DNA from 2 places in the Sphingomonas sp. GC_Shp_6 genome. Region 2 is predicted to be linked to the other one. Evidence: predicted binding sites of a transcription regulator. Region 2 holds the regulator's gene; the other holds the start of a gene.

Region 1 (7,942 bases), on a different contig from region 2:
GGCATCGCGCATATGGGCGACACGGGTGCGCTGGGCCGGGTGGGGCTGCGCAGCCTCGCCTGGTTCGTCGCGGCGAGCCTCTTGTCGCTTACGCTCGGCCTGATCCTCGTGAACCTGCTCCAACCGGGTGTCGGACTTCATCTGCCTGTGCCGCCCGTCAGCGCGGCGAGCGGCGTGGTGAAGACGGCGTTCAACCTCAAGGACTTCGTCTCGCATATCGTGCCCGCCTCGATGATTCAGGCGATGGCGGAGAACGAGATCCTCCAGATCGTGGTCTTCTCGGTGTTCGTCGGCGTGGCGATCACCGCGGTCGGCGACGTCGCCGCGCCGCTGGTGCGCGCGATCGAGGCGCTCGTCGCGGTGATGCTGCAGATCACCGGCTATGTGATGCGGTTCGCGCCGGTCGCGGTGTTCGCGGCGGTCGCCGCGACGCTGGCCGAGCGGGGGCCCGGCGTGCTCGGCGATCTCGCCTGGTTCATGGGCAGCTTCTATCTCGGCATGCTGATCCTCTGGGGGCTGCTGATCGCGATCGCCTTCGTCATCATCGGGCCGCGCACCCGGCTGCTGGTGCGCTACATCCGCGATCCGCTGATCCTCGCCTTTACCACCGCCTCGTCCGAGGCGGCCTATCCGCGCACGCTGGAGGCGCTGGAGCGGTTCGGCGTGCCCAACCGGATCGCGAGCTTCGTGCTGCCGCTCGGCTATTCGTTCAATCTGGATGGATCGATGCTCTACATGACGTTCGCCTCGCTGTTCATCGCGCAGGCATACGGCATCCATCTGAGTTTGGCCGAACAGATCACGATGCTGCTGGTGCTGATGGTCACGTCCAAGGGGATCGCCGGCGTGCCGCGCGCATCGCTGGTGGTGATCGCGGCGACACTGTCGATGTTCCACATTCCCGAGGCGGGGCTGCTGCTGATCTTGGCGGTCGATCACTTCCTCGACATGGGCCGTTCCGCCACCAACGTGATCGGCAACGCGGTGGCGGCGAGCGTGATCGCCAAATGGGAGGGCGGCTTCGCGCCGCCGGGACCCGTCGATCCCGCGCTGCCGCCGGCACCGACGCACGGGGTGCTCCACTAGCGCCCGAAATGGTGGCATCTCCGGTTGCAGGCCGACCTTTGCCGATCGATACCGGTTGTCGACAAGCGGGGGGCACCATGGCGACGGGATGGATCGGGCGGACGGGACGCGCGCTGGCGGGCGCGCTGATGGCCGCCGCGCTGGCGGGCTGTGCGGTGACGCTCGTTCCCGCCTATGACGCGCAGATCGACGACGGGCTGAGCGCGCTCTACACCGATACGATCGCGTTCGTGGACCGCACCACTGCGCTCGCGGGAACGCCGGAGGGCGATTACGCGCACAATCGCGGCTTCTATGACGGCGCCGATGCCCGCGTCGAGACGCTGATCGTGCGCGCCGAGGCGAACCGCGTGCTGAAGAACTGCCCTACCACCAGGGTGGTGGCCCATGCGCTCGACGCCGCGCGGATCCCCGCCGACGTGCGCGGCGCGATCGGCACCTTGCCTAGGGACGATTGCGAGGTCGTGCTGCTCCGGCTGATCCATGGCGGCTTCGAATCGATGCGCCGCTTCCACGAGGCGCAGGGAGCCCGCGGCCTGCCGCCCTCCGCGCGCGGGCCACTGATCGACGGCGGCGTGGGCGCGCAGTTGCGCGCTGGGATCACGGTCGAGATCGCCAAACGCGCCAGATAGAGGGAGGACCGTTCATGGATATCGATGCGCTGACCGATACGATGGTCACGGCGGGCAAGGGCCTGGCGAGCGGCATATGGTCGGCGATGGACCATTATGCCGCGCCCGAGCTGAAGAAGATCGCGGTGCAGATCGAGGCCATCGCCGATCACCTGCCCGACTATACGCCCGAAGGCGCGAAGATCCTGCTGGCCATGCAGGTCAATGCCGCGGTCGCGGTGATCGTGGCGATGACGAGCCTGGTGATGCTGGCGGTGCAGGAGGCGATCAACGCGATCATCGCCGCCGTGTCGGGCATCGTGAACAAAGCGGTCGGCTTCGCGCTGATCTGAGCCCTCAGGCATAGGCATAGGGCCCACCCTTGGCGAGCGCGGACCGATAGGCCGGCCGCGCATGGACCTTGTCCAGCCACGCGATCGTCGCCGGGCGCGATTCGTCGAGACCGGCGCGGCTGCGCGCGGCCTCGAGTGGAAAGCTCATCATCACGTCCGCGGCGGTCATCGCATCGCCCGCGAACCAGGGCCGAGTCGCCAGCTCCGATTCGACATAATCGAGATGGACGTCGATCATCGGCTGGATGCGCTTGATCGCGGGCTTGCCCATCAGCGGGATGCGCGCGAGCACCAGCTTCAGCAGCAAAGGCGGCATCATCGAACCCTCGGCATAATGGAGCCAGAACCGATAGCGCAGCGCGTCCTCGCGGTTCGCGGGCGCGCCGAGCCGGCCATCGGCCTTGTCCACCAGATATTCGACGATCGCGCCGGTTTCGGCGATCACCCGGTCATGATCGTCGGTGTCGACGATCACGGGCGACTTGCCCAGCGGATGGACGCGCTTCAGCGCGGGCGGCGCGAGCATCGTCTTGGGATCGCGTTCGTAGCGCTGGATCTCGTGCGGCAGGCCGAGTTCGTCGAGCATCCACAGCACGCGCTGCGATCGGCTGTTCTCGAGATGATGGACGATGATGGTCATGGGCAAGTCCTTCGCTGCGATCGTTTCAGCATATCCCGTCCGGGAGCGGCGGCACCATCGTTTCTCCCCACCCGCCGGCGAAGTGGAGGAAGTGGAGGAAGAGGAGGTGTGTGGCGACGATTCTCCACTTTGCCCTTCACGCGACCGCCTTCCACGCGAAACGGCCCGACATCGCTGCCGGGCCGTTCGGTCGCTTCATCCGGCGGCGAAAGAAATCAGAGGTCGTCGTCCGCTTCCGGACCCGCCATCATCTCCTCGGCCACCTTGTCCGTCCGCGCCCGGATCGCCTTTTCCAGGCGATCGGCGGTTTCGGGATTGTCCTTCAGATAGGTCTTCGAATTCTCGCGACCCTGGCCGAGACGCACGCTGTCATAGCTGAACCACGCGCCCGACTTCTCGACGATCCCGGCCTTCACGCCGAGATCAAGGATCTCGCCGATCTTGGAGACGCCCTGCCCGTACATGATGTCGAATTCGACCTGCTTGAACGGCGGCGCCACCTTGTTCTTCACCACCTTCACGCGGGTGGTGTTGCCGATGATCTCCTCGCGATCCTTGATCTGCCCGGTGCGACGGATGTCGAGGCGGACCGACGCGTAGAATTTCAGCGCGTTGCCGCCCGTCGTCGTCTCGGGATTGCCGTACATCACGCCGATCTTCATGCGGAGCTGGTTGATGAAGATCACCATGCAGCGCGAGCGGCTGATCGAGCCGGTCAGCTTGCGCAGGCTCTGCGACATCAGGCGCGCCTGAAGGCCGACATGGCTGTCGCCCATCTCGCCCTCGATTTCCGCGCGAGGGACGAGCGCCGCGACCGAATCGACCACCAGCACGTCGATCGCGTTCGAACGGACCAGCGTGTCGACGATTTCGAGCGCCTGCTCGCCGGTGTCGGGCTGCGACACGATCAATTCGTCGATGTCGACGCCCAGCTTCTTGGCATAGACCGGATCGAGCGCGTGTTCGGCATCGACGAACGCCGCGGTGCCGCCACCCTTCTGCGCCTCGGCGATGACGTGCAGCGCGAGCGTCGTCTTGCCCGAGGATTCGGGGCCGTAGATCTCGATCACGCGGCCGCGCGGCAGGCCGCCCACACCGAGCGCGATGTCGAGCCCGAGCGAGCCCGTCGAGATCGCCTCGACCTGCATCGTCTCCTTCGAACCCAGCTTCATCGCCGAGCCCTTGCCGAACGCGCGGTCGATCTGCGCGAGCGCCGCGTCGAGTGCCTTTTGCCGATCCCCGGCTGCCTTGTCGGTCGCTGCCATGCCGCTATCGATCACCTTGAGATTTGCCGCCATCGGATGTTCCCTCGCTAGAGCAGGTATGAACGCCATTCAACGCCTGAGGCTCATGTACCGCATTCGTTCTCACGGAACAAGTGGGGAACGGTAGAATTTCGCGCCAAGACCCCAAGACGCGACGGAGGTCGGGATCGGCGCGGAGCGCCCCGCGATCATGAGGTGATGGAAGGCCTGCGGCGCTGATGTCTGCTGGAGTTTGACGACGATCCCTCGATCCGTTCGCCGCGAGCTTGGCGAAGCCTGTCCTGAGCTCCGCCGAAGGGGCCGGTGCCGCCTTTGAAGGCATGACTGTAGAGAGCGTGCTTCGACAAGCTCGGCACGAACGGATCCACGATCGGATCAAGCCGATGCCATTCCGCTCCGGGAACGGCGATCGTCGTCGAAGGCGAAACGTCTTCGCGTCTTGCGTCTTGCGTCTTGCGTCTTGCGTCTTTGCGTGAATAATCCCGCGAAGGCCGAACCCCTCACGCCAAAGTGGATTCGAGCATCCACCAGCCCTGCCCCGCCAATGCCCGCGCCGCTTCGCCACGATCCTCGACGGTGTCGAACAGCGCAAAACAGGTCGCACCCGATCCAGACATGCGGGCCAGGCGAACGCCCGGCATCGCGCCGAGCCGCGCGCGCACCTCGGCGATGATGGGGGCGAGCGCCAGCGCGGGCGGCTCCAGATCGTTGCGACCGGCCACCGCGCGCGCGATCACGGGGCCGTCGGGGATCGCGCCGCGGTCGATCCCGTCCCACCGCGCGAACACCGCCGCGGTGGATACGCCGACGCCGGGATTGACGAGCAGCACGGGCACCCCCGCCAGCCCCTCCAGTTCGGCCAGCGCCTCGCCCTTGCCGGTGCCGAAGGCGGTGCGCCCCAGCAGGCAGGCGGGTACGTCGGCACCGAGCGCGCCCGCGACCGCCACCAGCCGGGGATCGTCCGACGCCAGACCGTGCAGCCGCGCGAGCGCGCGCAGCGCAGCGGCGGCATCCGCCGATCCGCCGCCGATCCCCGACGCGATCGGCAGCCGCTTGTCGAGCGTGATCGCATGATTCCCCGCAATCCCGAACGTGGCGGCGAAGGCGTCCGCGGCGCGGGTGACGAGATTGTCGGCCCAGTCCCCCTCGCCCGCCAGCCCCTGGGCGAACGGGCCGGTGATCGCGAAGCGGTTCGCCGCGGCGGGCTCCACGCGCACCTCATCGCCGTCGCGGCAAAAGGCGAACAGCGTTTCCAGCTCGTGATAGCCATCGGCGCGGCGGTGGCGGATGTGGAGGGCGAGGTTGATCTTCGCCGGGGCGGTTTCGGTCGTCATCGGTGGGGCGGCAGGCCGTCGGCGATCTTGGCGGCGATCCGCGGGGTCACGTCGGCCGGCGCGGTGAGCGCCGCGGCGCGCCACGCATAGCGCGCCTCGAACCGGCGGCCGAGCGTCCAATAGGTGTCGCCCAGATGCTCGCCGATCTCGGCATTGGCGGGCTGCCCCGCCGCGGCGCGTTCCAGCAGCGGCAGCGCGCGCGCGGCATCGCCGCCGCGGTAATAGGCCCAGCCGAGCGAATCGGTGATCGAGGCGTCGTCGGGCTTCAACTGCGCGGCGCGCGCCAGCATCGCGGTGGCGGCGGGCACCTGTGTGCGATGCTCGATCCGCGCATAGCCGAGATAGTTGAGCGCGAGCGGCTGGTCGGGCGCCAGCGCCACCGCCTTCACCAGCACCGGCTCGGCCGCGCGCCACTGGCCGGCCTGGTCGAGCGCGGCGCCATATTGCAGCCACCCCGTCCAGCCGCCGGCATCCTTCGCGACGATGCGCGCATAGAAGGGCGCGGCATCGGCCGGGCGATCGGCGTTCATCAGCAGATCGGCATAACGCTGCCAGTCCGCCGGCCCCGCCTCGGTGCGTTCGGCGAGCGTCCGTGCGGCGGCGATGGCGGCATCGGGCTGGTCGGTGGCGAGGATCGCCACGCGCGTGGCCGCCGCATCGACGGCGAACGCGCTGCCCGGTGCGATCCCGTCCAGCGCGGCGAGCGCGCGGGGCTTGGCACCGGCCTGATCGAGCGCGGCGGCTAGCAACAGCCGTGCGCGGTCGCTCGAGGGATCGGCGATGAGCGCCGCGCGCACCAACGTGATCGTCAGCGGCGACGGCGTGGGGGCGGCGGCAAGATCCGACGCGATCCGCACGAACAGCCGCGACACCCCGAAGCCCAATGTGGGCGCCGCCGGATCCGGCCGAAGCCCGGGCAGCAGCGTCTGCGCCATGTCGGCGTGATCCGCATGGGCGAGCAATTGCGCCGCGGCGATGCGCAGGTCGAGCGGTGCCTGCGCGCCGCCCAGCGCCGCGATCTCGGCCACGCCATCGGCCGCGCGCCCGCTCGCGATCGTCAGCAGCGCATGCGCTTCGGCGGCGAACCGGCGGGTGACCGCGTCCTTGGCGGGCGGAACTGGGGGAACGGCGCCGGTGCGCGCGAACGCCGCCCACAGCCGGAGCGCGGGCGCGAGCGCGGCGAGCGGCGTGCCGGCCAGCTTCGCGATCGCCGCCTCGGCCGCGACCGCATCGTCGGCCCGTGCGGCGACCGCGATGGGCAGCAGCGCACCGTCCGCGGGCGCCACCTTCGCCCGATCCAGCACCGCAAGCGCCCGCAGCGCGAGCGGCGTGTCGCCCGCGACCAGCGCCTCGCGAAACGCGCGGATCGCCACCAGCGGATTGGCGGGGGCGGCGGACAGCGCCTGCGCATAGTCGCCCGCGGCGCGCATCGCATGCCCGTCCGCATCCGCGGCACGCGCGCGCAGATAGGCGGAAAGGCCACCGCTATCCGCCATCGCGGGGCCGGCGACCAGGCCCAGCATCAGGAGGACGCGCCTACATATTGGGATAGTTCGGGCCTCCGCCGCCTTCGGGCACCACCCAGTTGATGTTCTGCGTGGGATCCTTGATGTCGCACGTCTTGCAGTGGACACAGTTCTGCGCGTTGATGACGAACTTCGGATCGCCCGTCTCGACGCCGACGAACTCGTACACGCCCGCCGGGCAGTAACGCTGCGACGGACCGTCGAACATCGGCAGATTATAGTCGACCGGCACGTCGGGATCGCGCAGCGTCAGGTGGACGGGCTGATCCTCCTCGTGATTGGTGTTCGACAGGAACACCGAGGAGAGGCGATCGAACGTCAGGACGCCGTCGGGCTTGGGATAGACCGGCGGCTTGACCAGATCCTTGCGCCACAGGCTTTCGTGATCGGGCTTGTGGCCCAGCGTGAAGGGCATCTTCAGCCCGAAATGCTCGAGCCACATCGTGACGCCCGACAGGCCCGAGCCGACGAAATCACCGAACTTCTTGACCAGCGGCACGACGTTGCGGACGACCGACAGCTCCTTCTTCAGCCAGGACGCGTCGAACGCCTCGGGATAGGCGGCCAGCTCGTCATGGCTGCGCTGCGACAGGATCGCGTCGACCGCGGCGTCGGCGGCCATCATGCCCGATTTCATCGCGCCATGCGTGCCCTTCAGCCGCGGCACGTTGAGGAAGCCCGCCGAACAGCCGATCAGCGCGCCGCCCGGAAAGACGAGCTTCGGGATCGACTGCAACCCGCCATCATTGATCGCGCGCGCACCATAGGACACGCGCTTGCCGCCCTTCAGGATCGCCGCGATCTCGGGATGCGTCTTCCACTTCTGCATTTCCTGGAAGGGCGAGAGATACGGGTTGGAATAGTTGAGCCACGTGACGAAACCGAGCGACACCTGGCCGTTCGCCTGGTGATAGAGCCAGCTGCCGCCGTTCGCATCGTCGCCGAGCGGCCAGCCCTGGGTGTGGATCACGCGGCCGGGGCTGTGGAGCGCGGGATCGATGTCCCACAATTCCTTGATGCCGAGGCCGTAGACCTGGGGCTGGCTGTCTTTCGCCAGATCGAACTGGCGGATGATCTCCTTGGAGAGATGCCCGCGAACGCCCTCTGCGAAGAAGGTGTATTTGGCG
Region 2 (7,942 bases):
GCATGACCGTTCGCGACCATAGCATGCGCGACCTCGGCATGGCGCTCGGCACGCGCGGCCTGATAGACGGGCGGCTCGTCGGGCGCGAGGCCCAGCCAGTCCATGCCGTCGAGAATGGCGTCGATCGCCTCCTGCGTGGAGCGTTTGCGATCGGTGTCCTCGATCCGCAGCAGGAACTTGCCGCCGTTCGCGCGCGCATAGAGCCAGTTGAACAGCGCCGTGCGGCCGCCGCCCAGATGCAGATAGCCCGTCGGCGACGGCGCGAAGCGGGTGACGACCGCGGCGTTGGGGGCGGCGGCGGACGGGGCTCCGCCAATCCCGGTATCGGTATCGGTTGCGCTCAAGCGCGCCTACTCCCAGACTGTTTGATCGATGGCCTCTTTCGCCGCGGCAGCCCCTAGCATGCGCGTTTCGCGCCGACAATTCGGCGCGCGGGCGGGCGATGCGCTCGAACGCTGGCTGGAGGCGGAGCGCGACCAGCTCGCCTTGTGGGTGCCGGTCGCGATGGGGGCCGGGGTGGCGGCGTGGTACGCGCTGCCCGATGCGGCGGCATGGACGGCGGCGGTGCTGGCGATGCTCGGTCTCGGCCTCATGGCGTTGGCGGTCGGCCGGGGCGGGCGCGCGGCGCGGGCGGCGGCGATCGCGCTGTTGATGGCGGCCTTGGGGGCGATGCTGATCTGGGCGCGCGCGGAGCGTGTCGCCGCCCCGGTGCTCGGCGCGCCCGCCATCGCCAGCTTCGCCGGCATGGTGGAGCGCGTCGAGCCGCTGCCAGCGCGCGACCTCGTGCGGCTGACGCTGGCGCCGCGCGCCGGTGCGACGGGCGTGGACGGCGAACCGGTCGCGCTGCCGGCGCGCGTACGCGTGAACCTCGCCACCGCCGACGCGCCCCGGGGCGTGACGCCGGGCGCGGTGGTGGCGCTGCGTGCGCGGTTGATGCCGCCGGCCCCCCCGACCGTGCCCGGCGCCTATGATTTCGCGCAAGCCGCCTGGTTCGCGCGGATCGGCGCGACCGGGCGCGGCTTCGCGCCGGTGCGGCTGGTGGCGGCCGGGGCGCCGGGATCGGGGCTGCGCGCCAGCCTTTCGGCGCATATCGAATCGAAGATCCCCGGCAGCGCGGGCGGCATCGCCTCCGCACTCGCGACCGGCGACATGGGCGCGATCACGCAGGACGATTCGGATGCGATGCGTAAGGCTGGGCTGGCGCATCTGCTCTCGGTGAGTGGGTTGCACATCACCGCCGCGGTGGCGGCGACGATGCTGATCGTGATGCGGCTGCTCGCGCTCAGCCCGACGCTGGCGCTGCGCGTCCGACTGCCGATGATCGCGGCGCTGGCGGGCGCGGCGGCGGCAATCGGCTATACGCTGCTCACCGGCGCGGAGGTGCCGACGATCCGGTCCTGCGTGGCGGCCTTGCTGGTGCTGGCGGCGTTCGCGCTCGGGCGGCAAGCGATGACGCTGCGGCTCGTCGCGACTGGGGCGGTGGTGGTGCTGCTCGCCTGGCCCGAGGCGGTGGCGGGACCGAGCTTCCAATTGTCGTTCGCCGCGGTCACGGCGATCATGGCGCTGCACGAACATCCGCGCATCCACGCGCTGTTCGGCCCGCACGAGGAGGCGCGGGGACGGCGGATGCTGCGCGAGGGCGGATCGCTGCTGCTTACCGGGCTGGTGGTCGAACTCGCGCTGATGCCGATCGCGGTGTTTCACTTCCATAAGGAGGGGGTGTACGGCGCGATCGTCAATCTGGTCGCGATCCCGCTGACCACCTTCGTCGTCATGCCGCTGGAGGCGCTGGCGCTGCTGTTCGACGGGGTGGGGCTGGGCGCGCCCTGGTGGTGGCTGACGGCGCGGTCGCTCGATCTGCTGCTGTGGATGGCGCGCGCCACCGCGGCGGCGCCGGGATCGGTCGCAGCCCTGCCGGCGATGCCGACCGGCGCCTATGCGCTGACGATCGTCGGCGGCTTGTGGATCGCGCTGTGGCGGACGCGGGTGCGGCGTCTAGGCGTCATCCCGCTTGCGATCGGCGCGCTCTGGGCGGTCACGACGCCCGCGCCCGATCTGCTGGTCACCGGCGACGGACGCCATGTCGCGATGCGCACGCCGGAGGGCGGCCTCGCGCTGCTGCGCGACCGCACCGGCGACTATACCGCGACGACGCTCGGCGAGAATGGCGGCGTGCTGGGGCTGCCCGAATTGCTGTCCGATCGGAACGACGCCCGGTGCAGCCGCGACGCCTGCATCGCCGATCGTGTGGCGGCCGGCCGCCACTGGCGCATCCTCGCGACACGCAGCGGCTATCGGCTGGAGGCGCCCGAGCTGATCGCGGCGTGCGCGACGGCGGACATCGCGATCAGCGAGCGCTGGTTGCCCAAGGCGTGCCGCCCGCGCTGGCTGAAGCTCGACAAGCCAGTGCTCGTGAAAACCGGCGGCGTGGCGATCACGCTTGGGCGCGGGGTCATGACCGTCCGCGATCCCGCCGATCGCCACCCCTGGCGCGATGCGCCGACGCTTACGGTCGTGCGCCGGGACCGTTGGCCCGCACGGCACGGCTGGCGTGTCAGCGATCCGCGCGCCCGCGAAGGCCGTTCGCCTCAATCGTAGCGGCGCAGGATCCCGGACAGTTTGCCCTGTACGCGCACCTGCGCGGGCGCATAGCGCTGCGGATCATAGGCGCGATTTGCCGGGTCGAGCCGGACCATCGCGCCCTCGCGACGGAAATATTTGAGCGTCGCCTCGCTGTCCTCGATCAGCGCGACCACGATCTCGCCGTCACGCGCCGTCTCGGTGCGGCGGATGAGCGCGTAATCGCCGTCGAGGATCCCCGCCTCGACCATCGAATCGCCCGAGACTTCGAGTGCATAATGTTCGCCCGAGCCCAGTAGCGCTGCGGGCACCGCGAGCATCGAACTGCCCTCGAACGCCTCGATCGGCACACCGGCCGCGATCCGGCCGTGGAGCGGGATCTCGATCACGTCGTTGGCGGCCTGCGGCACCGGCTTCAGCTCGGGCGCCTTGGCGGGCTTGGTCGCCGCCTTCTTCTCCGGCCGTTCGGGCATGCGTAGCACCTCGAGCGCGCGCGCACGGTTCGGCAGGCGGCGGATGAAGTTGCGCTCCTCGAGTGCCGAGATCAGCCGGTGAACGCCCGATTTCGATTTCAGGTCGAGCGCCTCCTTCATCTCCTCGAACGACGGAGAGACGCCCGTTTCGTTCAGGCGATCGTTGATGAAGCAGACGAGCTCGTGCTGTTTGCGCGTGAGCATGGCGATCCTCCGTCCAGAACAGACGTCGAACTTATACGGAACATAAAAATTGCCGTCAAGCGATGACGAGGATTTCCGCCGAGTCGCCGGCGCGGGCCGCGGGGGCATTCGCCGCGCGCACGATCAGGCAGTTCGCGCGCGCCAGCGTCAGCAGCATCGAACTGTCCTGGATCGACGACGCGTAGGCGAGCCCGTCGCGAAGCTGTCCGCGCAGATAATCGGTGCGCGCGTTGTTGGCCGGCAGATCCTCGCCGAGCGTCGTGCGAACGGTGGGCGGAAAGGGATCGGCCGCCCCGGCCAGATGCGCGACGAGCGGCTTCACGAACAGCACCGCGGTGACGAACGCCGAAACGGGATTGCCCGGCAGCCCGAGCAGCACGGCGTCGCCCAGCCGCCCCGCCATCATCGGCTTGCCGGGGCGAAGCGCGATCCGCCAAAAATCGATCGTTCCGCCCGCCGCCTCCAGCGCGGGGCGGACGAGATCGTGATCGCCGACCGACGCGCCGCCGGTGGTGACGAGCAGATCCGCTTCGACCGAGGCGAACGCATCGCGCAGCGCGTCGAGCCGATCGGGCAGGATGCCGAGATCGATCACATCGACGGGCAGGTCCGCCAGCATCGCAGCGAGCATCGCGCCGTTCGACTCGGGCAATTGCAGCCCCGTAAGCGTCGATCCCGGCGGCACGAGTTCGTCGCCCGTCGCCGCTACCGCCACGCGGACCCGGCGCCTTACGTGCAAAATGCCGCGGCCGCTCGTCGCCGCCACCGCGATCCGCGCGGGCGTCAGCCGCTCGCCCGCCGCCACGAGCCGGTCGCCGATGGTGAAATCCAGGCCCTTGCGCCGCGTGTTGCGCCCTTCGGTCATCGGGCCTTCGCCGTCGAGCATCACCCGGTCGCCGTCGCGCGCGGCCTCTTCCTGGATCAGCACGGTGTCCGCGCCTTCGGGCATGCCGGCGCCGGTGAAGATCCGCACCGTCTCGCCCGCGCCGACATGGCCGGCAAAGGGCCGCCCCGCCGCGCTTTCCCCGATCAGCCGCCAGGGGCCGTGCCGGTCCGCGAACCGGATCGCATAGCCGTCCATGGCGGACAGATCGGCTGCCGGCTGGGTGCGCAGCGCGGTCACGTCCTCCGCCGCCCAGCGGCCCGCTGCCTCGCGCAAGCCGACGCGTTCGGTGGGTAGGCGCGGCGACAGGGCGAAGAGCCGCGCCTGCGCCTCGGCGACGGGGACGAGCGTCACGCCTGCCAGTGCCCGGACTTGCCGCCGCGCTTGGCCAGCAGACGGACGCCGTCGATCGTCATCGCCTTGTCCAGCGCCTTGGCCATGTCGTACACCGTCAGCAGCGCGACCGAGACGGCGGTGAGCGCCTCCATCTCGACCCCGGTCTTGCCGTCCGTCGCCGCGGTCGCGGTCGCGGTGACGCCGCCGTCGTCGAGCGCGAGATCGATCGACACGCGGGTGAGAGGCAGCGGGTGGCAGAGTGGCACGAGGTCGCTGGTGCGCTTGGCGGCCATGATGCCGGCGACTCGCGCCACCGCGAGCACGTCGCCCTTCTTCACCGCGCCCGCCGCGATTGCCGCGGCGGCGTCGCGTGCCATGGAGATCCGTCCGGTCGCCACCGCCTCGCGCGCGGTGGCCGCCTTGGCGCCGACATCGACCATATGCGCGGCGCCGTCGGCGTCGAGATGCGTCAGGCCGGTCATCCGATCAGCGCGCGCGTGGCCGCCTCGACATCGTCGGCACGCATCAGCGCTTCGCCGACCAAGAAACAATGGATGCCGTGCGCGGCCATCGCGTCGAGATCGGCGCGGGTGGTGAGACCGCTTTCGGCGACGAAGGTGCAATCCTTGGGCGCATGGCGAACGAGATCATAGGTGCGCGCGAAATCGACGCTGAAGTCGCGCAGATCGCGGTTGTTCACGCCGATCAGCCGCGATTTGAGCTTCAGTGCGCGCTCCAGTTCGCGCGCGTTATGCACCTCGACCAGTATGTCGAGATGGCATTCGCGTGCCGAGGCCTCGATCTCCGCCAGCACGCCGTCATCGAGCGCGGCGACGATCAGTAGGATCGCGTCCGCGCCGAGCCCGCGCGATTCGGTCGCTTGCCAGGGATCGACCATGAAGTCCTTGCGGATCACCGGCAGCGAACAGGCGGCGCGCGCCTCGACCAGATCGGTGTCGCAGCCCTTGAACCATTCCTCGTCGGTCAGCACCGACAGGCACGCGGCGCCCCCGGCCTCATAGGCGCGGGCATGCGCGGGCGGATCGAAATCGCTGCGGATCAGGCCCTTGGAGGGACTCGCGCGCTTGATCTCGGCGATGAGCGCCGGGCCGGACTTCGCATCGAGCGCGGCGCGAAAGCCGCGCACCGGGGTGGCGGCGGCGATCCGCTCGTCGAGCACCGACAGCGGCGTCGTCGCCTTACGCGCGGCCACTTCGGCGCGCTTCGTCTCGAGGATTCGTTGCAGCATGTTCATCGGTAGGCGATCCATCGCTCGAGCAGCGCAAGCGCCGCCCCGTCATCCAACGCCGCGCCTGCGGCTTCGGCTCCGGCGGCCAGCGAGCCGCTGTGCCCCGCCACCATCAATCCCGCCGCGGCATTCAGCAGCACCGCGTCGCGGTATGCGCCGCGCTCCCCCTCCAGCAGCCGGCGGAGGGCCGCGGCGTTATAGGCCGGATCGCCACCGCGGATCGCAGCAATCGGGGTGCGGGGCAGGCCGGCATCCTCGGGCGCGACGCGTGCGGGCAAGGCGACGCGACCGACCGCGCGGACGACGCTGGGGCCGGCGGCCGACAATTCGTCCAGCCCCTCCTCGCCCGAAACGACCAAGGCCGCCTCGGTGCCGAGCTGTTCGAGCGCGTCGGCATAGACGGCCACGTAATCGGGCCGCGCGATCCCGATCAGCTGGCGCGTGACGCCCGCTGGATTGGCGAGCGGGCCCATCAGGTTGAAGATCGTCCGCCGCCCGATGCGTATGCGGATGGGGGTGATGCGCGCCATCGCCGGATGGTGGTTGGCCGCGAACAGGAACGCGATGCCGATGGCGTGGAGGCTCGCCTCGGCCGAAGCGCCGGCGCGTTCCATGTCGAGGCCGAGCGCCTCCAGGGTGTCCGCGGCGCCCGCCTTGCTGGAGGCGGCGCGGTTGCCATGCTTGGCCACCGGCACGCCGCATGCCGCGACGACGAGGCTGACCGCGGTGGAAACGTTCAGCGTGTGATGACCGTCGCCGCCGGTGCCGCACACGTCGATCGTGCCGGCGGGCGCCGTGATCGGGATCAGCCGGGCGCGCAGCGCACGCGCGGCCTCCGCGATCTCGATGCTGGTCTCGCCGCGCTCGGTCAGCCCGATCAGGAACGCGGCGATCGCGTCGTCCGAGGCGCGGCCCTCGAGCAGATCCTCGAACGCGGCGCGCGCGCTTTCGCGCGACAGCGGCGTCGTCGGATCGGGCAGCAGCGTGGTCACCGTCATGGCCTGGGCGTCAGTCGTTCGGGCAGCGTGTGAGCGATGCCCGCCAGCCGCAGGAAGTTCGCGAGCATCGCATGGCCGTGTTCGGTGGCGATGCTCTCGGGGTGGAACTGCACGCCGTGGATGGGCAGCGTCGCGTGGCGGAAGCCCATGACGATGCCGTCCACCGTGCGGGCGTTGACGACGAGCGTGTCGGGCGCGTCGTTCACGATCAGCGAATGGTAGCGCGTCGCGGTGAAGGGCGAGGGCAGGCCGGCGAACAGCCCGGTGCCGTCATGGTCGATCGGCGAGGTCTTGCCGTGCATCAGCCCGCCGCGCTCGACCCGGCCGCCGAAATGCTGGCCGATCGCCTGATGGCCGAGGCACACGCCCAGCAGCGGCCGGCCGCTGTCGGCGGCCGCAGCGACGAGGTCGAGCGAGATGCCCGCCTCGTTGGGCGTGCACGGCCCCGGCGACAGCAGGAATGCCTGGGCCCCCGAGGACAGCGCCTGCCCAGCGGACATCGCATCGTTGCGCACCACCTCGACCTCGGCCCCCAGCTCCATGAGATAGTGGACCAGGTTCCAGGTGAAGCTGTCGTAATTGTCGACGACGAGGATCATGGGGCGCGCTTGTAGACGAAGGCGCCGGGCGTGCAACGGCTGGTTGCGGTGGTGAAATCCGCACGCGCGCTGGCGGTGGTGGACGGCGCACCCATATTCGTTGCGGAGCTATGCGCGTTTTGCGACGTTACGCCTTCAAAGGAGAAGCTCATGTACCGGACCCTGCTCGCCGCCGCCCTCATTCTCGCCCCCGGACTGGCCGCCGCGCAGGACCAGCAGGCGGCCACCGGACAGCCGCCCAAGCGCATCCGGAGCGTGTCGCTGCTGCCCGACCAGAAATGCCCCGCTTCGACCGCGACCGAGGTCGTGGTGTGCAGCCCGATAGGCAACCCCTACCGCATTCCCAAGGCGCTGCGCGACACTGGCCCGATCGCCGCCTCCAACCAGAGCTGGGTGAACCGCACCGCGACCGCGGACCAGATCGGCCGAGTCGCCGGAGGCCTGCCGGACACCTGCTCGCCGGTCGGCACGGGCGGGCAGTCTGGCTGTTCGATCCTGCGCAACCAGGAATATGCCGCCGATCGTCGCGCGCAAAAGGCTGGCGCCGACAGCGTTCCCTGAGCTGCCGGATCTAACTTACTGGCCGAAGCCCGGATCGGCTGCCCGCGCGGTCGCGTCGC

Evidence for each region. The regulator LexA, encoded in region 2, represses DNA repair genes until DNA is damaged. The targets are predictions, from matches to a motif close to GTTCCNCNCTTGTTCT.
Region 1: recA (recombinase RecA) is a predicted target of LexA. The motif match lies at 4,062-4,077, and genes of this name have one in related genera.

What each region holds. Positions count from the first base shown of each region.
Region 1 covers NZ_JALNUO010000003.1:24,972-32,913, reverse strand. Annotated here, with positions in the region: gene OXQ95_RS04520 (dicarboxylate/amino acid:cation symporter) at 1-1,086, shown strand, start outside; gene OXQ95_RS04515 (hypothetical protein) at 1,164-1,718, shown strand; gene OXQ95_RS04510 (hypothetical protein) at 1,733-2,050, shown strand; gene OXQ95_RS04505 (glutathione S-transferase) at 2,055-2,690, opposite strand; gene recA (recombinase RecA) at 2,906-3,988, opposite strand; gene OXQ95_RS04495 (4-(cytidine 5'-diphospho)-2-C-methyl-D-erythritol kinase) at 4,456-5,289, opposite strand; gene OXQ95_RS04490 (hypothetical protein) at 5,286-6,812, opposite strand; gene OXQ95_RS04485 (electron transfer flavoprotein-ubiquinone oxidoreductase) at 6,826-7,942, opposite strand, start outside.
Region 2 covers NZ_JALNUO010000004.1:205,965-213,906, reverse strand. Annotated here, with positions in the region: gene gltX (glutamate--tRNA ligase) at 1-317, opposite strand, end outside; gene OXQ95_RS07340 (ComEC/Rec2 family competence protein) at 403-2,598, shown strand; gene lexA (transcriptional repressor LexA) at 2,589-3,257, opposite strand; gene glp (gephyrin-like molybdotransferase Glp) at 3,313-4,494, opposite strand; gene moaC (cyclic pyranopterin monophosphate synthase MoaC) at 4,491-4,958, opposite strand; gene trpC (indole-3-glycerol phosphate synthase TrpC) at 4,955-5,731, opposite strand; gene trpD (anthranilate phosphoribosyltransferase) at 5,728-6,723, opposite strand; gene OXQ95_RS07310 (aminodeoxychorismate/anthranilate synthase component II) at 6,720-7,322, opposite strand; gene OXQ95_RS07305 (hypothetical protein) at 7,353-7,883, shown strand; gene trpE (anthranilate synthase component I) at 7,899-7,942, opposite strand, start outside.